Regions from separate parts of the Rathayibacter sp. YIM 133350 genome, predicted to be linked through region 3. Evidence: predicted binding sites of a transcription regulator. Region 3 holds the regulator's gene; each other region holds the start of a gene.

Region 1 (7,512 bases), on a different contig from region 3:
TGATCGGCGGTTCGGCCGTCGCTCCTGGTGCGGTGATGCTCTCGGGACTCGCGGCGCTGCGCGTCGGCGCCGGCCGCCTGAGTGTCGTGGTTCCCCCGGCGAGCGCGAGTACGGTCGCTGCGGCCGTCCCCGAGGCGGGCGTGTTCGAACTGGATGGCCGTGGCCGGCTCTCGAGCGAGGTGCGCCAGGAGGTGCGCACCGCGAGCGCCGTACTCCTGGGGCCCGGGTTGATGGACTTCGCCCAGACCGAACGGCTTCTGAAGGAGGTCTCGGCAGAGCTCGCGGCCGAGACCCCGCTCGTTCTCGATGCCTTCGCGCTCGGGGTGATCGGCAAGCGACGGCGCGGTCCGCGACATGGCGTTCTGCTGCTCAACCCCAACCTCGATGAGACCGCTCGGCTGCTGGGCCGCGAGATCGAGAACCTGGACTCCGACGTCGCGGAGGTCGCCGGGAACTTCAACGCAGTCGTGAGCTCGCAGGCGTGCGTCGCAGCGCCCGACGGCCGCGTCTGGCGCATCCGGAACGGCGGTCCCGGGCTCGGCACTTCGGGCAGTGGCGATGTGCTCGCGGGAGCGATCGCCGGTTTCGCGGCGCGCGGCGTGGATGCGGCTGAGGCGGCCGTGTGGGCGAGCCAGGTGCACGCGTCAGCCGGTGATTGGCTCGCGCACCGCATCGCGCCGCTGGGGTTCCTCGCGCGGGAGTTGTGCGACGAGCTCGCGCCAGCCCTGGCCGCCATCGAGGAATGACGCCGTAGACAGCGAAGCGCCCGACCGGCGTCGACCGGTCGGGCGCTGTTGCTCGCTGCTCAGATCGTCAGCGTGTGCGAGGAATCCGCGGGCGTCTGCTGCTGGGTGACCTCGATCTTGCGCGGCTTCGCCTTCTCGCTCACCGGAATGGTGACGCTCAGCACGCCGTTCGAGTAGCTCGCCGAGATGTGCTCGGTGTCGAGCCCCTGGCCCAGGCTGAGCTGGCGCAAGAAGCTGCCGGCCTCTCGCTCGCGGGTGATCCACTTGACGTTCTCGGCATTGCTCAGCGTGCGCTCGGCACGGATGGTGAGCAACTGGCCGTCCACGTCGATGTCGACCGAACCGGGATCCACACCCGGCAGGTCGGCAGAGAGCACGTAGTGGTCGCCGTCGCGATAGAGATCCATCGGCATCATGCGCGGGCCCCTGCGCGTGTCGAGAAGGGCGGATGCGACGCGATCGAACTCGCGGAACGGGTCGAAGGTGTTGGCCATGATCATCTCCTCTGTGTTGAAAGTTGAGCGTGATGGACTCAACGACAGATTAGCACTCTCGGGAGCTGAGTGCTAAGAGATCTCCGCAGGTTTTTCCACAAGGATTGAACCGCTGGTCAGGAGTTCGGTGCCCGGCGCGTCTCGGGCGCGTTCTTGTCGCGGAGGTGACCAGGGAGGTCTCGGCCGGGCACCTGATCGCCGTCGGGGCCGCGGAAGTGGGCGTCCCTGTTCTCGACCTGGTGAACGACGTGGCCGACGGCGAAGAGCGTCGTCGCGGCGCCGAAGCCGCTGGCGAAGCACAGCAGGGCCACTGCGACGCCGCCGAGCGTGAGCCACACCGGTAGCCACGAGGAGCGGGCTCTCGGCTGCCCGGCCGACGCAGGCGGGGTGGTCGGTGTCGGGTTGATCGGATGCTGGTTGATCGGATGCTGGTCGATCGGATGGTCGGTCATGGGTGCTCGCCTTTCCACCGGCATTGTGCGCTGCCCCGTTATGAAAGCGCTATGGACGCACCACCGGTCCGCTCCAAGTTGGGCCGGTTTCGACGGGGGTCGGCTGAGGCAGCGTCGAACACCGCGGCGGTCGCCTGGCGGCGCCGTCCCTCAGAGCGGCCAGCCCTCAGAGCGGCCAGCCCTCGGGTCCCTGGGATCCGGCCGGGTAGTCCTCGAGCACAACCGTGCCCGCCTTCCATGCGGCGAGCACCGGCTCGACGATGCGCCAGCACTCCTCGGCCACGTCACCCCGCACCGAGAGCGTCGGGTCCCCGTCGAGGATGCCCTTGAGCACCTCGCCGTAGGGAAGCAGCTGGCCGGGTTCCTGCGTCGCGGTGAGGGTCGCCCGCTCCAGGCGGAACGGGTCGCCGCCGCCGTTCATGGTGAGATGAAGCTCGACCGCGCCGCTGCGCAGCTCGAGCACCACCACATCCGGTTGCTCGACACCCTCGATCCCCTCGGGCGTATGCGTTTCCTTGAAGGTCGCCACCACCTGCGTGCGCTTGCTCGCGAGGGCCTTGCCCGATCGCAGGGTGAAGGGAACGCCCTTCCAGCGCGGCGTATCGACCGCGAGCGTGACCTCGGCGAGGGTCTCGGTGTTCAGCGCGGGGTCAACGCCCGCCTCGTCGACGTACGAGGGCATCGATCGGTCCCCCACCGTGCCTGCCGTGTACCGCGCTCGGTGACTGGATGCGACCGGATCCCCCTGCCAGACGGAGGTCTCGCGCAGCACCTCCACCACGCGGTCGCGAAGCTCCGCCTCGTCGACGCGGTCCGGCCGCTCGAGGGCGAAGAAGGCGAGCACCTCGAGTAGGTGGCTCTGGATCATGTCGACGAGGGCGCCCGAGTGGTCGTAGTACCCGCCGCGGCCCTCGAGTCCCAGCGTCTCGTCGTAGCGGATGTCGACGCGGTCGATGGAGTCGCGGTTCCACACGCCTTCGAGCAGCTTGTTCGAGAATCGCAGGCCGAGCATGTTGAGCACGGTGGTCATGCCGAGGAAGTGATCGATGCGGAAGATCTGGGTCTCGGGCACGAGGTTCTTCAGCAGGCCGTTCAGCCGGCGAGCGCTCTCGAGATCGACACCGAAGGGCTTCTCGAGGGCGAGCCGGATGCCTTTCGGCAGCTGCACATGGGCCATCGTCTCGCAGACCTTGGCCGTGACAGCTGGGGGCAGCGCGAAGTAGACGACCGGAGTGCCGTCGCACGCTTCGAACAGCTTCTTCAGGTCGTCGGGGTCCGTCGCGTCCGCGGTGATGTATCGGGTGCCCTCGAGCACCCGGTCGCGCGCCGGGCCCGAGCCCTCTCCGCTGAAGGAGTCGTGAACCAGGCTCTTCCATTGCTCCTGGCTGCGCTCGTCGAGCCCAGACCCGAGAAGTTGCACGTCGTAGTCGTGCACGCTCAGCAGGCTCGCCAGACCGGGCACGAGCAGCCGCTTGGTCAGGTCGCCGCCCGCGCCGAGGATCAACAGGCTCACGCGTTCTTTGCTCACGAGGCCACGGTAGGCGGCATCCGCCCCGCTGTCTTGATCTAGCCCGCCGGAGGCGCCGGTGCTACTCTGTCGGCCCCTCTCAGGTCCCGTCCACGTGCCACTCCTGGCGGGCCCACGGCGTCAGGAAACCGGCAAAAGGTGGCACGTCCGCAGGTCTGCTCCGTAGGGTGAAGGCGTGAGCCCCACGAAGGATTCGGCCGCGGTGCTGCAGCTCGACGGCCGTGAAGTGCGCGTCAGTCATCCCGACAAGGTGGTCTTCCCCCAGCCCGGCGTGACCAAGCTCGACCTCATCCGGTACTACCTCGCCGTCGCGGACGGCGCCGTGCGCGGCGTGAGGGATCGGCCGATGGTGCTCAAGCGCTTCGTGAAGGGCATCGACCAGGAGGCCTTCTTCCAGAAGCGCGCGCCGTCGTCGCGACCGGACTGGATCGAGACCGCGACCCTGCACTACGCCTCGGGAACGTCGGCCGAAGAGGTCGTGGTCTCGGATGCGGCAGCGCTGGCCTGGGTGGTGAACCTCGGCTGCATCGACCTCAACCCGCATCCCGTGCGCTCCGGCGATCTCGCCCATCCCGACGAGTTGCGCGTCGACCTCGATCCCATGCCGGGGGTGGAGTGGTCGCAGATCGTGGATGTCGCCCTGGTGGCCCGCGACGTGCTCGAGGATCACGGCCTCGTCGGCTGGCCGAAGACCTCCGGCTCCCGCGGCATGCACATCTCGGTGCGCATCTCTCCGCACTGGACGTACCGCGAGGTGCGGTTGGCCGCCGAGACGCTCGCCCGTGAGGTCGAGAACCGTGCGCCCGGCCTCGCGACCGCCCGATGGTGGAAGGAGGAACGCGGCGAGAGCGTGTTCGTGGACTTCAACCAGAACGCCAAGGACCGCACGGTGGCCTCGGCGTACTCGGTGCGCGCGGTACCGGACGCCCGTGTGTCGACGCCGCTGGAGTGGGACGAGGTTCGCCACGCCCGGCCCCAGGACTTCACGGTGCTCACGGTGCCGCAGCGCTTTGCCGAACGCGGCGACCCGGCCGCCGGAATCGACGAGGCGCCCGGCAGCCTGGATGCGCTGCTCGCCCTCGCGAAGCAACTCGGGCCGGCCGAGAAGCCGCCGCCCGCATCCGACGGCTCGGGTCGCCGGCGCTCGACGATGCCGCTCATCGAGATCGCCCGCGCCAAGACGAAGGATAAGGCGCTGGCCGGGCTCGAGAGCTGGAAGAAGCGCCACGGCGACATCGTGCCGCTCCTGGAACCGGCCGACGTGCTCGTGGACGGCATGCGCGGATCCAGTTCGCTGTGGTACCGGATCCGGGTGAACCTGCAGCACGTGCCCGAGGGGGCCCGGCCCGAGCAGGAGCCCCTCGAGGTCGACTACGACCCCTGGGCCGCTCGGCGCTGAGGCGCCATCGACGACACGAGGTCGTCCGCCGCTTCACCTTCGCAGCGTCAGCCCCAGCCACTGCGCCAGCTGCTCGATCTCGTGGTGCACGGCATCGGAGATCTCGGAGGTGAAGGGCCGATCCTCGTGCACGGCGTGCACGAGGAGTGCTCCCGCCTTGCGATCGGCGATCGCATCCAGCTTTCCGACGAGGGCGTCGCCATGCAGGATCGGCAGGGCGAAGTACCCCACCGCCGGGCGGCAGCCGGCTTGTACATCTCGAGCGTGAACTCGAAGTCGAACAGGGCCAGCGCCCGAACGCGATCGTGCACGAGCCGGTCCAGCGGGGAGAGCAAGGCGGTGCGCGCCGTGAAAGGCCGCTCGAGTTGCGAAGGGTCGACGCGCCACACACCCGCTACTCCCTCGATGACGGCCGGCTCTCCGGCATCGTGCACGATGGCGGGCTCCATCGGCACCACCGGCCCCGTCCCACGCGCGATGCCGAGCGCACGCAGCCGGCGCTCGTCGCGCATCCGCTCGGCCTCATCGGCGCTGATCTCGGCACCGTCGGAGGGGTAGACCCGTTCGGCCAGATCCCACAGCCGCTCCCGGCCGCGCCGCCCCGAAACCGCCACCTCACCCCGCATGGTGAGCGACTCGAGCATCCGGGTCACATTGCGGTTGCCGGTCCAGCCGCTCGACGCCCACGGCACGGTGCTCGTATCGGGGATGTCCCGCGAGGCGAGCGGACCCTCCGCCCGCAGACGGGCCAGCACATCCGAGTGGAAGCGCTCGTTGCCCTCCAGCCAGTCGCGATACCGCTCCCAGGTGGGCCACGCCGCCATCTCGGCCCGGTACAGCGGCAGGTCGGTCATGGGGCGGATGAGCGCGTTCAGCTCGAACAGGGAGCGGTCGTGCTCGAGGGCGTGCGTCAGGTGCTCCGGGCGATAGCGCGAACCGAGGCGGCTCCATGCCACGAGATCGGCGTTGGGAGCGATGGCCGCGGTCGGATCGACCTGCAGCAGGGTGAGCTGCTCGACGACCGTCAGGAGCTCGGTCGGGCGCTCGGCGCTGAGCAGCTGGGCACGCACGGCGATCTGCCGCGCCTGTTCTCGATCGAGCCGGTGGGGTTCCACCGTCTCAGGGTAGCGAGCGCACCGGCCGAGGGCCGATCCGCTGGGATCGGCCCTCGAAGCCGTGGGTCAGGCGGCGGACCAGCCACCGTCCGAGGGCAGGATGACGCCGTTGAGGTTCACGCCGTCATCGCTCAGCAGGAAGGTGATCGATGCCGCGAGCGCGTCGCCCTCGGCCGCATCCGGCATCACGGCCATGCCCACACGCACGCGCGCGGCGCCGAGTTCGGAGTTGAACTTGGCCTCGATGTTCGTGATGGTCGGGCCCGGCGCGACGGCGTTCACCCGGATGCCGCTCGGACCGTACATGAAGGCGCTGCTCTTGGTCAGCCCCGCGACCGCGTGCTTGGAGGCGGTGTAGGCGGCGCCGGCGGCCGATCCGCGAAGGGCCGCCTCGGAGGCGACATTGACGATCGATCCCCGCCCCGCGGCGAGCATCGCCGGGATGACGGCGCGGGAGAGGCGCATCGTTCCCTCGACGTTGACCGCGAACACCCGGCGCCAGACATCGTCGCTCACCTGGTGCACCGGGGTCATGTCGTCCATGATCCCGGCGACGTTGGCGAGGCCGTCGATGCGATCGCCGGCCGCAGCCACGATCGCGGAGATCGCCTCGTCGCTCGTGATGTCGCCCGCCACCACCACGATGTCGCTTCCGGAGAGCTCGGCGGTGAACTCATCCAGTCGTTGCCTCGAGATGTCGACGGCGATAACGCGGCCGCCCTCGCGCGCCACGCGGGAGGCCACCGCGCGGCCGATGCCCGAGCCGGCACCCGTGACGATAACGGTCTTGCCGTAGAAGCGGCCCGGGGTGATGCGCTCGACCCACGGCTCGCGCTCGGGAACGTCGCCGAGTTCCGTAGAGCCTTCCTCCTCAGCGCTCGGCGCGGCGGCATCCGCACCGGCGGGAACCTCGCCCGCCTCGGCACGGCGCACGAGATCGGCGACCATCTCGTCGGTGAAGGCGCCCTGGCTCAGCTTCACGAGCCGCTTGATGGCGAGCATGCGCACGGGGCGCATGACGGAGGCATCCTGCCCGGCCTGGGCGAGAAGGTCGCGGATGATCGGGCCGCCCACCGGGTCATCGAGCCAGGTGCCGATCGAGGAGTCTGCGGAGAGGGGCTTGCGGGCCATGCGGAATCTTCTTTCTGGGTTGCGTCGAGGGAGAGGACGAGCGGACTCCAAACCGGACAACGCTGTCCGGTAGTACGCTACACCCGTGCCAGACCAGCCGAGAGCCAATCGCGGACCGAGCGCAGGCCCGGCCAATCGCGCGGCGCTCATCGCCGCAGCGCGAGCCGTGTTCGCGGAGATCGGCTACACGGCACCGCTGAGTGCCATCGCCCGCCGCGCTGGTGTGGGCCAGGGCAGCCTGTACCGGCACTTCCCCGACCGCATCGCTTTGGCTCTTGCCGTTTTCGACGACAACATCGACGACCTCGAGGAGATCGCCGAGTCGGAGCAGTCCACACTCGTCGACCTGTTCGATCGCGTCGCCGAGCAGGCGATGGCATCGACGGCTCTGATCGACCTGATCACCTCCCAGCGACACGATCATCGGGCCGAGGCGCTCGGCGCTCGGGTCGCGGCCGTGGCGGAGCGCATCCTCGCGCGCGATCGAGCCGCGGGCCGCATCCGTGCCGAGGTGTCGACGGATGACGTGATGCTCGCGGTCGGCATGCTCGCCTTCCTGCTCTCCCGGACTCCCGATGACGAGCGACGCGCCGCCGCGGAACGGGCGCGGGGGATCTTCCGCGCGGCCTTCGGCTATCGCAAGGACG
Region 2 (7,512 bases), on a different contig from region 3:
GAGACGTCGCCCCAGAAGAACCCGATGACGTGCAGGCGCACGAGCAGCACCGCGAGTGCGTCCACGAGCCGGGTCGCGGTGTCGGGGCGCAGGGTCTGCGAGAACAGCGCCCGGTAGGGCAGCGAGAACTTCAGGTGCCGGGTCACGAGTGCGGGAGGCAGGGGGTCGCCCTCCCCATCCGTCCGGTTCATGACGACGGCCACGGGATCCACGCACGGAACCTCGAGGCGCTGCAGGGTGCGCAGCATCTCGTACTCGCCCTTCGCCATGACCTCGGTCGTCTCCTTGACGGCGATGACATGCCCCGAGAGGTGGGCGAAGCGCACGAGGTGGCGCGAGATGCCCTTGGGGAGGGCGGCGATGTGCTCGCTGGACCAGTCCTCGAGCGGCACGTCCCACGGCAGGTCGAGCAGGGCCGGGTCGGCGGTGGCGGAGGTGATGGTCAGTCCAGGCATGATCTTCCGATGCTACCGCTGGGTGAAAGAGAACCGGCCGGCCGGAGCATGCGCTCCGACCGGCCGGTCGCCGTTCCTGAACGCCTAGTGGGCGATCGGGGTGTTGATGAGGCGAGCGCCGCTCTCGGCGTCGAACACGTGCGTGTGGCCGGGCAGCGGAGACAGCCAGACCTTCTCGCCCGCGTTCGGGTGGATGCGACCGTCGACACGCGCCACCAGGTCGGTGCGCTTGCCCTCGATCGTCGAGTGGCCGTAGAGGTAGCCGTCGGCGCCGAGTTCCTCGACGAGGTCGACGTCGACCTCGAGGCCGGTGCCCGGGGTCGTCGAGACGGTGATGTCCTCGGGGCGAACGCCCACGGTCACGGTGTTGCCGGTCGCGGATGCGATGGCGTCACGGGCGACCGGAACCAGGGCACTGCCGAACTTGACGCCGTCCTCGGTGTAGTCCGCCGTGAACAGGTTCATGGCGGGGCTGCCGATGAAGCCGGCGACGAACACGTTGTTCGGCTGCTCGTACAGGTCGCGCGGGGTGCCCACCTGCTGCAGCACGCCGTCCTTGAGCACGGCGATGCGGTCGCCCATGGTGAGCGCCTCGGTCTGGTCGTGGGTCACGTAGACCGTGGTGACGCCGAGACGACGCTGCAGCGACGCGATCTGGGTGCGGGTCTGCACGCGCAGCTTCGCGTCGAGGTTCGACAGCGGCTCATCCATGAGGAACACCTGGGGCTGACGCACGATGGCGCGGCCCATGGCGACGCGCTGACGCTGGCCACCCGAGAGGGCCTTCGGCTTGCGGCTGAGGTAGGGCTCGAGGTCGAGCAGCTTGGCCGCCTCCAGAACGCGGGCCGCACGCTCGTCCTTGCCGACGCCGGCGATCTTGAGCGCGAAGCCCATGTTCTCGGCGACGGTCATGTGCGGGTACAGCGCGTAGTTCTGGAAGACCATGGCGATGTCACGGTCCTTCGGGGGAACGTCGGTGACGTTGCGGTCGCCGATGAAGATGTTGCCCTCGTTGACCTCTTCGAGTCCGGCGAGCATCCGCAGCGACGTGGACTTGCCACATCCGGAGGGGCCGACCAGAACGAGGAATTCGCCGTCAGCGACCTGCAGGTCCAGCTGATCGACAGCGGGGCGGGTGCCGCCCGGGTAAAGGCGCGTTGCCTTATCGAAAGTGACGGATGCCATTGTGTTCTCCTTCACCGGCAGGTACGTGCCGGACGATCCGTAGTGAATGGATGTGGTGGTCGCCATCGATCGACGGTGACCGAGTGTCAGTATTGCATGCCGACAGCGCATCGACGAATCCTCAGGTACGGCCCGCGCAGCGCGCACGGATCATGCGTAGAAACGCCGTCCAGGCAGCGTTTGGTCATTTCACAGACACCCGGCCTACTATCTTGACTGCGTTTGCTCGTGCACCTGCACGTGCACGAGGCGCTATCCCTTACGTGCGAGCGAGGATCGATGACCCACGGGAATGAACCCCGTCCCAGCAAGAACCAACGGCGCGAAGCGGCCCGTGAGAAGGCCCGCCAGCTGCGTGAGGAACAGAAGAAGAAGGAGCGGCGCAACAGGGTGCTGTTGCAGTCCGGCATCGCCGTCGTGGTGCTGGCGATCGTGGCCATCGTCGTGCTCGTCATCGTGCAGTCGGTGAAGCCGGCCGGGCCGGGGCCGAAGAACATGGCCAGCGACGGCATCCTCATCGGCGAGGGCCTGAAGGCCGTGCAGACGCCGGCGATCGCGGCGGGAAGCACCCCCACGCCCTCTGTACCGGATGAGACGGGCAACGTCGCCAACATCCGTATGTACGTCGACTACCTGTGCCCCTACTGCAACCAGTTCGAGAGCACGAACTCGGCTCAGATGGAGCAGTGGCTGAACGACGGAGCCGCGACGGTCGAGATCCACCCGATCAACCTGCTCGAGGGCCGTTCGCTCGGCACGAAGTACTCGTTACGCGCAGCGAACGCGGCGGCGTGTGTGGCGAACTACTCGCCCAACGACTTCTGGGCCTTCAACACGGCGATGTACGCCAACCAGCCGCAGGAGAACACGGCCGGCCCGTCCGACCAAGAGATGATCAAGGTCATCAAGGATGCCGGAGTCGGCTCGATGAGCAAGATCGAGTCGTGTGTGAAGGGCAAGGACTTCAACGCCTGGGTGAATGCCGCGACCGACCGGGCGGTGAACGAACCGCTGCCGAACTCCGATGTGAAGGAGTTCAAGGGAACCCCGACCGTCATCGTCAACGGCAAGTCGTACTCCGGCTCGCTGACCGACCCCAAGGAGTTCAGCTCGTTCGTGCTGCAGGCCGCGGGCGAGACGTACTCGACGTCGACCCCCACCCCCACGCCGACACCGGCGGGCTGATCACTCGGGCTAGGATTGCAGACCGAGGCTTCGGCCTTCGCCGGCTTGGCGCAATTGGTAGCGCAACGCTCTTGTAAAGCGTAGGTTGCGGGTTCGAGTCCCGCAGCCGGCCCTGCGGGCGACGCCCGTGCAGACCACGCAGAACGGCCCGGTTCCTTACGAGAAACCGGGCCGTTTGCGTCTGCAGGCACCCCGTCCCGGGCTGCGTCGACGTCGGCGCGCGCGACCGCCCAACAACCATCCCGCAAAAACGGTGGGTGCCCCGGCGCCGATCCCGCAGAAATGGTGGGTCCGGGGGAGGTGAGACCCGCAATTACTGCGTTCTCGGCGCGAGCCGAGTCGACTCCGCAGAAGTGGTGGGTCCGCCGAGTCGAGCCCGCAGAAACGGTGGTTGGCTCGCGTCCATCCCGCAGAAACGGTGGGTGCTGGCAGCGTGACACCCGCAATTACTGCGTTCTCGTCGAGGAGAGGTGGTGGCTCGCGCACATCCTGCTGTCGGGATGCGGGCGGGATGGGCTCCGTAGAAGCGCGAACGGCTAGTCGAGTCCGCAGGATTGGTGGGTGCCCCCCAACCGAGCCCGCAGAAATGGAGGGTGCGGGCGGCCTGACACCCGCAGTTACTGCGTGTTCGGTGGAACCGGACCCGCAACTACTGCGTGTTCGGGGGATGGGGCCCGCAGCGAGCGCGCGCTCAGCTCTCCGGCGTGAAGTTCAGCGCGATCGAGTTCATGCAGTAGCGGTCGCCGGTGGGCGTTCCGAAGCCGTCGGGGAACACGTGCCCGAGGTGGGAGCCGCAGTTCGCGCAGCGCACCTCCGTGCGCACCATGCCGAGCGAGTCGTCCTCGATGAGCTGCACGGCCTCGGGGCGTACCGACTCGTAGAAGCTCGGCCAGCCGCATCCGGAGTCGAACTTGGTGCCGCTCTTGAACAGCTCCGCTCCGCAGGCGCCGCAGGTGTAGATGCCCGCTCGCTCCTCGTCCAGCAGCTCGCCCGTCCAGGGACGCTCGGTCGCGGCCTCGCGCAGCACGGCGAACCTGTCGCTGCCGAGCTCCTGGCGCCACTGGTCGTCGCTCTTCGAAACCTCGTAGTCCATGACATCTCCTCCGTATGAATCCTACGGGCCGCATCGGCGGCCCCTCTCGTACCGAACCGCCGAGCGGCCTTCGATGTTCCTCGCGGGCCGCTGCCTAGGATGAGGCGACGAGGGAGGGGCATGGGACTGAGCGCGCGAGACGAGGCCATTCTGGAATTCGAACGCACCTGGTGGGCCCATGCCGGGGCGAAGGAGCAGGCGATCCGCACGGAGTTCGGCCTGTCGGCGGCCCGGTACTATCAGTTGCTGGGCGCGCTGATCGATTCTCCGATCGCGCTCGCCCACGATCCGATGCTCATCAAGCGACTGCAGCGGATGCGCGACGCACGTGCAGCGGCGCGCTCGCGGCGCTCGCTCTGAGCCCGACCAGACCGGACGAGTATGGCCACCTCCACTCCCAAAGACCGCTTCGATGAGTTCCCCAACGATCTCGAACGTGTCGGAGCACACCGCGCGCCCCGGCGGCGCGGGCGCGGCTGGGTGGTCCTCGGGTGGGCGGCGCTGGCCACGGTCGTGCTCATCGTCATCGGCGCCGTCGGCATCCTCTGGCTCAACAACGGGCTCGACATCGAGACCCCCCTCACCACGTCTTCGGCGACGCCGACGGCATCCGGGGCGCCTGCTGCAGCGCCGACGACGGATCCGAGCGTGAGCGTGACCGTGCTCAACGGCACCACGACCGAGGGGCTGGCCGGCACCGTCGCCGACATCCTGCGCGGACAGGGCTGGAACGTGGGCGCGACCTCGAACGCCGACTCGAGCGACATCGCCAAGACCCGGGTCTACTACGCCGACGCGGGGCTCGAGGGCGCCGCCCGCGGTGCAGCGGCCGCCCTGCCCGGCGCAGACGTCGCGCTCTCACAGGACTTCGCCCAGACGGGCGCGCAGCTCGTCGTCGTCATCGGAACCGACTACTCGCCCCCGGCGGCCTGATCCGCCTCAGAACGACGGAAATCGCACCGGAAACGCACGGACGCGTCCGTTTGTGTCGAATCGTTGCCATTCCGCGATAAAAACCCGCCTTCGGGCTCTTGTCGTTCGACACAGCTTCAGTAGTATCTGGGATTGGTCGATCATTTGGCCGTGTGATAACGCTCCTGTCGGGGCTGCAGCACCCGGCACGATGGGCGCAGTTCACTGCGACAGGCCCGGTACAGGCATTTGGGCAGGTGCTGCGAGTTTCACAGCAATGGGAGCAACGTATGGCGAACGGAACCGTCAAGTGGTTCAACGCTGAAAAGGGCTACGGGTTCATCACGGTCGACGGTGGGGGACAGGACGTCTTCGTCCACTACTCCGCCATCGACATGGCAGGGTACAAGGTTCTCGAAGAAGGCCAGCAGGTGGTCTTCGAGGTCGGTACCGGGAACAAGGGTCCGCAGGCCGAGTCGGTACGACTCGCCTGATCAGTGACTATCGCTGACGCCGTCCGCACACCGCGGGCGGCGTTGGTGTTTGTGGCGGGAGGTCGCATGCCACGGTTCGCCGCAGCGGGGATGCTCGTAGCGCTCGGGGTGCTCCTCGCCGGGTGCACGGGCGGGGCTCCCTCGGTCACCGCGACACCTCCTCCGAGCGGGTCCGCGTACGTCTCCGACTATTCGCCACCGGCGGCGACCCAGCTGGCACCCCTGCGCGGCACCACGGTTCCCGCCGGAAGCCTCGCGCATCCCTCGCTCGCCGCCAAGATCGACAACCATGTCGGAGCCCGTCCGCAGGTGGGCCTCGAGCGCACCGACATCGTCTTCGAGGAGCTCGTCGAAGGCGGACTCACCCGCTACGTCGCACTCTGGCACTCCGACATCCCCGACCTCATCGGCCCGGTGCGCTCCATCCGGCCCATGGACCCCGACATCATCACGCCCTTCGGCGGCATCGTGGCGTACTCCGGCGGCCAGGAGCAGTTCGTGGCCATGATGCAGGCCACCCCGGTGCTGAACGTGGTGTTCGATTACGACGACACCGGCCTGTTCTACCGCGACGACGTGCACGATTCGCCGCACGACGTCATCCTGCACGCCAAGGATGCCGTCGACCGGCACTCCGACCTCGCCCCGCCTGCCCAGCAGTTCGCGTACTCGACGGATGCCGCCACGTCGACCGCGGCGCAGGACGGCGCGGCGACCGCGTCGATCAACGCCGTCTTCTCCGACGAGCGCTTTCCGAGCTTCTCCTGGGACGACGAGCACGACTACTGGCTCCGGTCGCAGGAGGGCGCGCCCGACGTCGACTCGAACGGCGATCAGCTGCACGCCGTCAACGTCGTCACCCTGCGCGTGGGCATCGACTGGCGCTACGGCGAAGTGCCGAAGACGGTCATGGTCGGCGGGGGAGAGGCGTGGTTCTCCACGGGCGGCAAGACCCTGCACGGCACCTGGTCGAAGGCCGACCAGGCCGCCGGCATCCGCCTTGCTGACGAGAACGGCACGACCGTACGGCTGGCGCCGGGCAACACCTGGATCGAACTCGTGCCGACCGACGGCGGAAGCGTGGCCTTCGGCTGAGAGCCTCCCTGCACCGGCTTGCACTCGCATGCTCCGAGTGCCAGAATCGGATTAGCACTCGTCTGAATCGAGTGCTAACAAACGCATCTTTGAAACGTCCGGGAAGGGACGAGAATCACACATGGCAAAGATCATTGCTTTCAACGAGGAGGCCCGTCGTGGCCTTGAGCGCGGTCTGAACACGCTCGCCGACGCCGTCAAGGTGACCCTTGGCCCGCGCGGTCGCAACGTTGTGCTCGAGAAGAAGTGGGGCGCCCCCACCATCACGAACGATGGCGTCTCCATCGCCAAGGAGATCGAACTCGACGACCCGTACGAGAAGATCGGCGCAGAGCTGGTCAAGGAGGTCGCCAAGAAGACGGACGACGTCGCCGGTGACGGCACCACGACCTCGGTCGTGCTCGCCCAGGCGCTGGTTCGCGAGGGCCTGCGCAACGTCGCAGCCGGTGCAGACCCGATCAGCCTGAAGAAGGGCATCGAGAAGGCCGTCGCCGCCGTCGAGGCCGAGCTCATCGCCAACGCGAAGGAGATCGAGACCAAGGAGGAGATCGCCGCCACCGCTTCGATCTCCGCCGCCGACGAGCAGATCGGCGCCATCATCGCCGAGGCCATCGACAAGGTGGGCAAGGAGGGCGTCGTCACCGTCGAGGAGTCGAACACCTTCGGCACCGAGCTCGAGCTCACCGAGGGCATGCGCTTCGACAAGGGCTACCTGTCGGCGTACTTCGTGACCGACCAGGAGCGCCAGGAGGCGGTCTTCGAAGACCCCTACATCCTCATCGTGAACTCCAAGGTCTCGAACATCAAGGACCTGCTCCCCATCGTCGACAAGGTCATCCAGACCGGCAAGCAGCTGCTCATCATCGCCGAGGACGTCGAGGGCGAGGCCCTGGCCACCCTCATCGTCAACAAGGTGCGTGGCATCTTCAAGTCGGTCGCCGTCAAGGCCCCCGGCTTCGGCGACCGCCGCAAGGCGCAGCTGCAGGACATCGCCATCCTCACCGGTGGCCAGGTCATCAGCGAGGAGCTCGGCCTCAAGCTCGAGAACGTCACCATCGACCTGCTCGGACAGGCTCGCAAGGTCGTCATCACC
Region 3 (7,512 bases):
GCCGAGAACTTCCGAAGGGCTCGCGCTCGCGTCGGCATCGAGCATCCGCGCCGAGGTGGTCACCTCGACGGGCCCGAGGTCCTGGCCGTTGCGCACCATCGCCTGCAGCTCCTCGATGAGGCGGCGCACCGCCTCGACCTGGTCGACCGGGCCGGTGAGGGTGATCTCGTTGCCGCGGACGAGCAGGTCGACGTCGGGGTACTGCTTCTCGATGGTGCCGAGCAGTCGGTCTTGAGGACCGAGCAACCGCACCATCGCGATGCCGTCGATGTGCAGCCGCGCCTCGGCCGGCTGGTTGTCAGTGCTCGCCAAGGGTGCCCTCCTCGAGGCCGCCGGCCAGCAGGTGGGCGTGCACGTGGAACACGGTCTGGCCGGCATCCTCGCCCGTGTTGAAGATGAGGCGGAACTGGCCGTTCCCGCGCTGCTCGGCGATGGAGCGGGCGGTGTCGACGATCTCGGCCAGGAGTTGCGGGTCGGCCGCGGCCAGTTCGACGACGTTGCTGTACTGCTCGGTCTTGGGCGCGATCACGACATGAACGGGCGCCTGCGGGGCGATGTCGTCGAAGGCGATCACGCGATCGGTCTCCGCAACGACGGTCGCGGGGATTTCCCGCGCGATGATGCGGGTGAAGACGCTGGGCTCTGCCATCCCTCCATCTTAATGCGAGCCCGCGACGCTTCGGCCGGTCGAGCGATCATCCGTCGGCGCAGGCTCGAACCCGCAGATTTTGCGGGTGCGAGCGGCCCTCCACCCACAAAAGGTGCGGGTTCGATGCCAGGAGACCCGCACAAAGTGCGGGCTCGGTGTGTGAGGGGCCGGCGCGAGCGCCGGATGCGCATCCCGCTCCACCACCTCGTCGAACCCGCAGATTTTGCGGGTGGGAGCGGCCCTCCACCCACAGAAAGTGCGGGGTCGATGCGAGGGGACCCGCACAAAGTGCGGGCTCGTGCCGGCTCACCAGCGGCCGAGGATGCCGTTCAGCACCGCGATCGCGGCGGGGCCTGCCGTCGAGGTGCGCAGCACCGACGTGCCCAGGCGCAGCAGCGACGCGCCCGCATCCCTCAGTGCGTCCAGTTCCTCGGGGGCGATGCCGCCCTCCGGGCCCACCACGAGAACGATGTCACGTTCGTCGTCATCGCTCGAGAGCTCGGTGAGGGCCTCGGATGCGGTCGGCTCGAGCACGAGCACCCGGGCCGTCGCCGCGAGCCGGGCGAGATCCTTCGTCGTCGCGAGGTCGCCCACCGAGGGAAGCCACGGCCGGATGGACTGCTTGGCCGCCTCGCGGGAGATGAGCGCCCAGCGTTCGCGGCCCTTCTGCACCTTCGGTCCCTCCCAACGGGAGACCGACCGCCGGGCCGCCCAGGGGATGACCGCATCGACGCCCAGCTCGGTGGCCGCCTGCACGGCGAGTTCGTCGCGATCGCCCTTGGCCAGAGCCTGGGCGAGCACGACTCGTGGCCGCGGAGCCTCCACCGTCTCGACGACGCGCGGGGCAATCGTGAGCTCGCCGGGCGCGGCCGCGGTGACCTCCCCGGTCACCACGAGCCCACGGCCGTTGCCGATGGAAATCGTCTCGCCGACCCGCGTACGACCGACGGTCACCGCATGACGGGCCTCGGCGCCGAGGATGCTGACCGCGGCCCCGACGTCGTCGACCTCGAGGTCCTCGCGAAGGTAGAGGGAGCTCATAGGGGCGAACCTAGCCGAGGAAGCGATCGCGCAGCTTGGCGAACAGTCCCTGCTGGAAGTGCGAGAGCTCGGGCTTGCCGGCCTTGTGGCTCTTGGCGAACTGCTGGATGAGCTCGCGCTCACGACCGTTCAGCTTCATCGGCGTGACCACCTGCACGCCGATCTTCAGGTCGCCGCGGCCCGACCCGCGCAGCTTGGTCACGCCGCGATCGCGCACGGTGATGATCTCGGAGCTCTGGGTTCCGGGGCGCAGCTCGATCTCGACGTCGCCGTCGAGCGCGTGCACGGTCGCGGTGGTGCCGAGGATCGCATCCGTCATCGGCACCTCGAGCGTGCAGAGCAGGTCGTCGCCGTTTCGGCTGAAGACGTCGTGGTGGCGCACCTTGATCTCGAGGTAGAGGTCGCCGTTGGGTCCGCCAGCAGGACCGGCCTCGCCGCTGCCCGGCATCTGCAGCCGAACGCCGGTGTCGACGCCGGCGGGGATGTCGACCGGCACGGTTCGACGTGCCCGCACGCGACCCTGGCCCTGGCAGGTGACGCACGGCGTCGCGATGACCGTGCCGTACCCGCGGCAGGTGCCGCAGGGGCTCGAGGTCATGACGTTGCCGAGCAGCGAGCGCACCGAGCGCTGGATGGAGCCGGTGCCGTGGCAGATGTCGCACGTGACCGGCGCGGTCCCCGGCGCACAGCACGAGCCGTGGCAGGTCTCGCACAGCACCGCGGTGTCGACCTCGATGTCGCGGTGCGTTCCGAAGATGATCTCGTCGAGGTCGACCTCCACGCGCAGCAGGGCGTCCTGACCGCGCTCACGGCGGGAGCGCGGTCCCCGCCGACCCGAGCCGTCTCCGCCCCCGAAGAAGGTCTCGAAGATGTCGCCGAAGCCGCCGAAGTCGGCCCCGCCTGCGCCGCCGAACGGCGAGTCCTGGCCGCCGAGGTCGTACTGCTGGCGCTGGCGGGGATCGCTCAGCACGTCGTAGGCGTGGGTGACGAGCTTGAAGCGCTCGCTCGCCTCCGCTCCCGGGTTCACGTCGGGGTGCAGCTCGCGCGCCAGCTTGCGGTACGCCTTCTTGATCTCGTCGATCGATGCGTCTCGCGACACGCCGAGGACTTCGTAGTGGTCAGCCACGCGGCTTCCTTTCCGCCCTCACCGGATGTGCGCGTGAGGGGTCTTCCGTGGTCTCGTCAACTCTCCGTGAGCAGTTTCGAGAGGTAGCGGGCGACGGCGCGAACCGCCGCCATGTTGTTCGAATAGTCCATGCGGGTCGGACCGAGCAGGCCGAGCCGACCGATGTCGCCCCGCGCGGCGGAGTAGCCGCTCGTGAGCACGGAGGTCTCCCCCAGCCCGAAGGCGGCGTTCTCGCGCCCGATGCTCACCGAGACGCCGTGCTGCTCCGAGGCCATCTCGCCGAACAGCCTCAGCAGCACCACCTGCTCTTCGATGGCCTCGAGCACCGGGAAGATGCTTCCGGTGAAGTCGCTCTCGGTGCGCACGAGGTTGGCGGCGCCGGCCATCACGAGCCGGTCCTGCCGGTGGGCGAGCACCTGCTCGGCGAGCGTGGCGGTGACGGCGTCGGCCAGGGGGCGCTCCGGCAGGGGCACCTCGTCGCGGATGCCGGCGAGCCGCTCGGCGGCATCCGTCATCGAGAGCGAGACGAGGGACTCGTTCAGCCGGGTGCGCAACGAGGTGAGCGCGGCCTCGTCGACCCAGCCGTCGAGGTCGACCAGTCGCTGCTCGACCCGGCCGTTGTCGGTGATGAGCACCGAGAGCAGGCGGGTCTCGCTCAGGCGTACGAGTTCGATGTGACGGATGCGCGCCGACCCGAGGCTGGGATACTGGACGAGAGCGACCTGGTGGGTGAGTTGCGAGAGCAGCCGCACCGATCGGGCCAGCACGTCGTCGAGGTCGCCCGAGGAACCGAGGAACGTCTCGATGGCGTGACGCTGGGCCGGCGTCAACGGGCGCACGTCGGCGAGCCCGTCGACGAAGAGGCGGTACCCCTTGTCGGTCGGAATGCGCCCCGACGAGGTGTGCGGAGCCGTGATGAGCTCCTCCTCCTCGAGCTGCGCCATGTCGTTGCGGATGGTCGCGGCCGAGACGCCGAACGCGTGCCGCTCGACGATCGCCTTGGAACCGACGGGCTCGCGCGAGGCGACGTAGTCGTGCACGATCGCGCGCAACACGGACAGACTGCGTTCCGACACCATGGCCGCACCCTCCCGCCGTTAGCACTCGCTGTTTCCGAGTGCCAATTCTAACGCCACTCGCTGCCCGGAAATGATTGCCCGCCGGTGATTCGACGCGCTACCGTGATCTCACCTGCGTCGGCGACGACGCCCGTGCGCGCCGCAGCAGACGGCTCATTCTCAACGAAAGGGGCCCGCCGTGAGCGACCCGAACACCCCCCTGCCGCCTGACCCGGCCGCCGGCGGCGGCCAGCCCGCGTCCCCGCCGCCGCCCCCGGCAGCGCCAGCCGCGCCCGTTCCCCCGGCTGCACCGGCCGCGGGTGGCTACGGCGGTCAGCCGCAAGCACCGCAGCCGCACGCTCCGCAGCCGCCGGCCTATGGCACGACGCCGACCGCCACCCCGCCCGCCGATCTCACTCCGAGCGAGGACAAGCAGTGGGCGGCATGGGCGCACTTCGGCGGCGCCATCTCCATCCTGGCGTTCTTCGTGGGCTGGTTCGCCCTGCTCGCGATCGTGCCCGCACTCGTGATCTACCTCGTCTACGGAAAGCGCGGCGCGCACACCCGCCAGGAGTCCAAGGAGGCGCTGAACTTCCAGATCACCATGGTGGGAGCCATCATCATCTGGGCCATCCTCTCCGCCATCCTGTTTGCCGCGCTCTTCTGGACGCTTCCCGTCGGCGCCTGGTTCGTCGTCTCGTTCCTCTTCGCCCTCGTCGGCTGGGCACTCGTGATCATCGACGTGGTCTTCTCGATCATCGCCGGCGTGCGTGTGAACGCGGGTGGCAGCTACCGCTATCCGTTCGCCGTTCGCCTGGTCAAGTGATCCGGCGTCACACGCCGCGTCACACACCATCGCCGAAGACAGCCGGACAGTAGGGTGGCACTGCACTGCACCATCTCCGTCCCGTCCGGCACGTTTGACAAGGAGTAACAATGTCTGGCGCAACACCTCCTCCCCCTCCGCCCGGAGACCCGTATCAGCGGGCCACGCCGCTGAGCCCCGCGGATGAGAAGCTCTGGGCGACGCTGATCCACATCGGCGGCATCCTGTTCGGGTTCCTGCCCGCCCTCATCGGCTACCTCGTGCTGAGGGATCGCGGGCCCTTCATCCGCCTGCACACCGCGACGGCGCTGAACTTCCAGATCACGCTCGTCATCGCCTACGTGGTCGGCTGGGTCCTCTCGCTGGTCGTCGTCGGGCTGTTCATCCTGCTCGCCGCGTGGGTGCTCTCGATCGTGCTCGGCATCATCGCCGCGATGAAGGCGAACCAGGGCCAGCCCTACACCTACCCGCTCGCGATCAAGTTCGTCAGCTAGCCCTCGGGCAGCAGACGCCGCACCACGGCATCCGCCAGCAGCCGCCCTGTCAGGGTCAGTCGCACTGATCCAGACAGGGCGGCTTTCGCGTCGATGAGCCCGTCGGCGAGAAGTCCGGCGACGCCCTCGCGGGCGGTTGCCTCCAGCGAGTCGATCGCGATCCCCTCGCGGATGCGCACCGAGAGCAGCACCCGTTCGGTCTCCCGCGTCGCCGGGTCGAGGGTCTCCCTGCCCGCCCCGGGCGATACGCCGGCGAGCACCCGGTCGGCGTACGCCGCGGGATGCTTCACGTTCCACCAGCGCACTCCGCCGACGTGGCTGTGCGCTCCGGGGCCGACGCCCCACCAGTCCCCGCCACGCCAGTACGCGAGGTTGTGCCGGGAGCGGTGCTCGTCCGAGCGGGCGAAGTTGCTCACCTCGTACCAGTCGTAGCCAGCGTCGGCGAGCAGAGCATCCGCCAGCTCGTACATGTCGGCCTGCAGGTCCTCATCGGGCTGCACGAGCTCGCCACGCCGGATCTGGCGCGCGAGCTTCGTGCCGTCCTCGACGATGAGCGAGTAGGCGCTGAGGTGGTCGGGCTGCTGTGCGAGCGCATGCTCGAGGCTGCGTTCCCAATCCCCGAGACTCTCGCCGGGAGTGCCGTAGATGAGGTCGAGGCTCACGTCGAGACCGGCATCGCGGGCCCACTCCACCACGAGCGGGATGCGCTCGGGGTCGTGGGTGCGCTCGAGCGCAGCCAGCACGTGCGACACAGCCGACTGCATGCCGAAGGAGACCCGCGTGAATCCTGCGCCGGCGAGGGTGCGCAGGTAGGCGGCGTCGACGGAGTCGGGGTTGGCCTCGGTCGTGATCTCGGCCCCGTCGGCGAGCCCGAGGTGCTCGCCGACGGCGTCGAGCATGCGCACGAGGTCGGCGGCGGGAAGCAGGGTGGGCGTTCCGCCTCCGAAGAACACCGTGGACGCCGGGCGGGCAGGAAGACCGGAGGCGTCGAGGATGCGCCGCGCCTGGCCCACCTCGAGGGCGGCCTGCTCCGCGTAGTCCGCCTGGCGCACTCCGCGCAGCTCGGTGCCCGTGTAGGTGTTGAAGTCGCAGTAGCCGCACCGCACCCGGCAGAAGGGCACGTGCAGGTAGACCCCGAAGCTGCGCTCGCCCGCGCCGTCGATCGACGAGGCGGGCAGCGATCCGTCAGCCGGTGCGGGATCAGCGAGGGGAAGGGCGCTGGGCATCGGAAAGCTACGCCGAGGCGGCGGCGACGGGATGCAGGGCGCGCAGGTAGCGCCGGGTGTAGCGCTTCTGCACCGCGCGCAGCACGGGCGAGGCCAGCCGATAGAGCCACGTGCTGCCGCGCGAGAAGGAACGGATGAGCAGCCAGACCGAGTCATCCTCCCGGTGCTCCAGGATCCACGACTCCTCGCCGCTCTCCGGATGCCCGGGCATGGTGCCGTAGGCGAAGCCGGCCCGGTCGGGCTCATCGATCACGTAGATGACCCGCACGGGCGCCTCGACGCTCAGCCGCCAGAGGCGCAGCTTGAGCACGGCGGTCATTCCGGGCGTGATGTAGGGCGAGCCGTCGGGTCCGAAGCGCTCCTCGGCGTGCTGCTGCGGCTGCTCGGGAAGGGGCGTGCCGTCGGGATTGAACGACAGGCCGGTGTACTGGATGCCCGTTCCCGGGCGGGTGTCGGTGACCTCGATGCCGCTTCCGCGTTGCACGCCCCACGTCATGAGTGAGGCGGAGGCCGTCGCGAACCGCTCGGCGCCGCTGCCCAAGCGCACGGAGTGCTCCTCGGGACGGAAGCCGTCGGGCGGGTAGGTCATGAGGTCGGGCGCGAGCGTTCCGCCGATGGCGGCGTAGGTCACCGGCTGGCCGACGAAGGTCGAGCGGGGCATCGCTACTTCTTTTCCTTCTTCTCGGTGTCACCCGAGAGCGCGGCGATGAACGCCTCCTGCGGAACCTCGACGCGGCCCACCATCTTCATGCGCTTCTTGCCCTCCTTCTGCTTCTCGAGCAGCTTGCGCTTACGGGTGATGTCACCGCCGTAGCACTTGGCGAGCACGTCCTTGCGCATGGCGCGGATGGACTCTCGGGCGATGATGCGCGCGCCGATGGCGGCCTGGATGGGCACCTCGAACTGCTGGCGCGGGATGAGCTCGCGCAACCGGCCCGTCATCAGCACGCCGTACGCGTAGGCCTTGTCGCGATGCACGATGGCGCTGAAGGCGTCGACCTGCTCCCCCTGCAGCAGGATGTCGACCTTGACGAGATCGGCCTCCTGCTCACCCGCCGGCTCGTAGTCGAGCGACGCGTAGCCGGCCGTCTT

The links. Region 3 encodes HrcA, which represses chaperone genes, less so after heat shock. Its sites were predicted from a motif close to TTNGCACTCGNNNNNNNCGAGTGCNAA; they were not measured.
Region 1: the regulator HrcA is predicted to act here: its motif matches at 1,290-1,316, upstream of WDJ51_RS10790 (Hsp20/alpha crystallin family protein).
Region 2: the regulator HrcA is predicted to act here: its motif matches at 6,471-6,497, upstream of groL (chaperonin GroEL).

What each region holds. Positions count from the first base shown of each region.
Region 1 covers NZ_JBBELO010000033.1:50,139-57,650, reverse strand. Annotated here, with positions in the region: gene WDJ51_RS10795 (NAD(P)H-hydrate dehydratase) at 1-746, shown strand, start outside; gene WDJ51_RS10790 (Hsp20/alpha crystallin family protein) at 806-1,240, opposite strand; gene WDJ51_RS10785 (hypothetical protein) at 1,357-1,692, opposite strand; gene WDJ51_RS10780 (glucose-6-phosphate dehydrogenase) at 1,859-3,220, opposite strand; gene ligD (non-homologous end-joining DNA ligase) at 3,396-4,619, shown strand; gene WDJ51_RS10770 (DNA glycosylase AlkZ-like family protein) at 4,667-5,734, opposite strand; gene WDJ51_RS10765 (SDR family NAD(P)-dependent oxidoreductase) at 5,801-6,865, opposite strand; gene WDJ51_RS10760 (helix-turn-helix domain-containing protein) at 6,951-7,512, shown strand, end outside.
Region 2 covers NZ_JBBELO010000015.1:51,029-58,540, forward strand. Annotated here, with positions in the region: gene WDJ51_RS03570 (DUF4032 domain-containing protein) at 1-455, opposite strand, end outside; gene WDJ51_RS03575 (ABC transporter ATP-binding protein) at 540-1,640, opposite strand; gene WDJ51_RS03580 (DsbA family protein) at 1,920-2,825, shown strand; tRNA gene WDJ51_RS03585 (tRNA-Thr) at 2,865-2,937, shown strand; gene msrB (peptide-methionine (R)-S-oxide reductase MsrB) at 3,517-3,918, opposite strand; gene WDJ51_RS03595 (DUF3263 domain-containing protein) at 4,018-4,278, shown strand; gene WDJ51_RS03600 (LytR C-terminal domain-containing protein) at 4,300-4,851, shown strand; gene WDJ51_RS03605 (cold-shock protein) at 5,121-5,324, shown strand; gene WDJ51_RS03610 (DUF3048 domain-containing protein) at 5,391-6,419, shown strand; gene groL (chaperonin GroEL) at 6,541-7,512, shown strand, end outside.
Region 3 covers NZ_JBBELO010000003.1:45,361-52,872, reverse strand. Annotated here, with positions in the region: gene WDJ51_RS00315 (PhoH family protein) at 1-255, opposite strand, end outside; gene WDJ51_RS00310 (HIT domain-containing protein) at 299-649, opposite strand; gene WDJ51_RS00305 (16S rRNA (uracil(1498)-N(3))-methyltransferase) at 956-1,690, opposite strand; gene dnaJ (molecular chaperone DnaJ) at 1,701-2,816, opposite strand; gene hrcA (heat-inducible transcriptional repressor HrcA) at 2,873-3,895, opposite strand; gene WDJ51_RS00290 (DUF4870 domain-containing protein) at 4,074-4,700, shown strand; gene WDJ51_RS00285 (DUF4870 domain-containing protein) at 4,811-5,194, shown strand; gene hemW (radical SAM family heme chaperone HemW) at 5,191-6,420, opposite strand; gene WDJ51_RS00275 (DUF1990 family protein) at 6,428-7,081, opposite strand; gene lepA (translation elongation factor 4) at 7,084-7,512, opposite strand, start outside.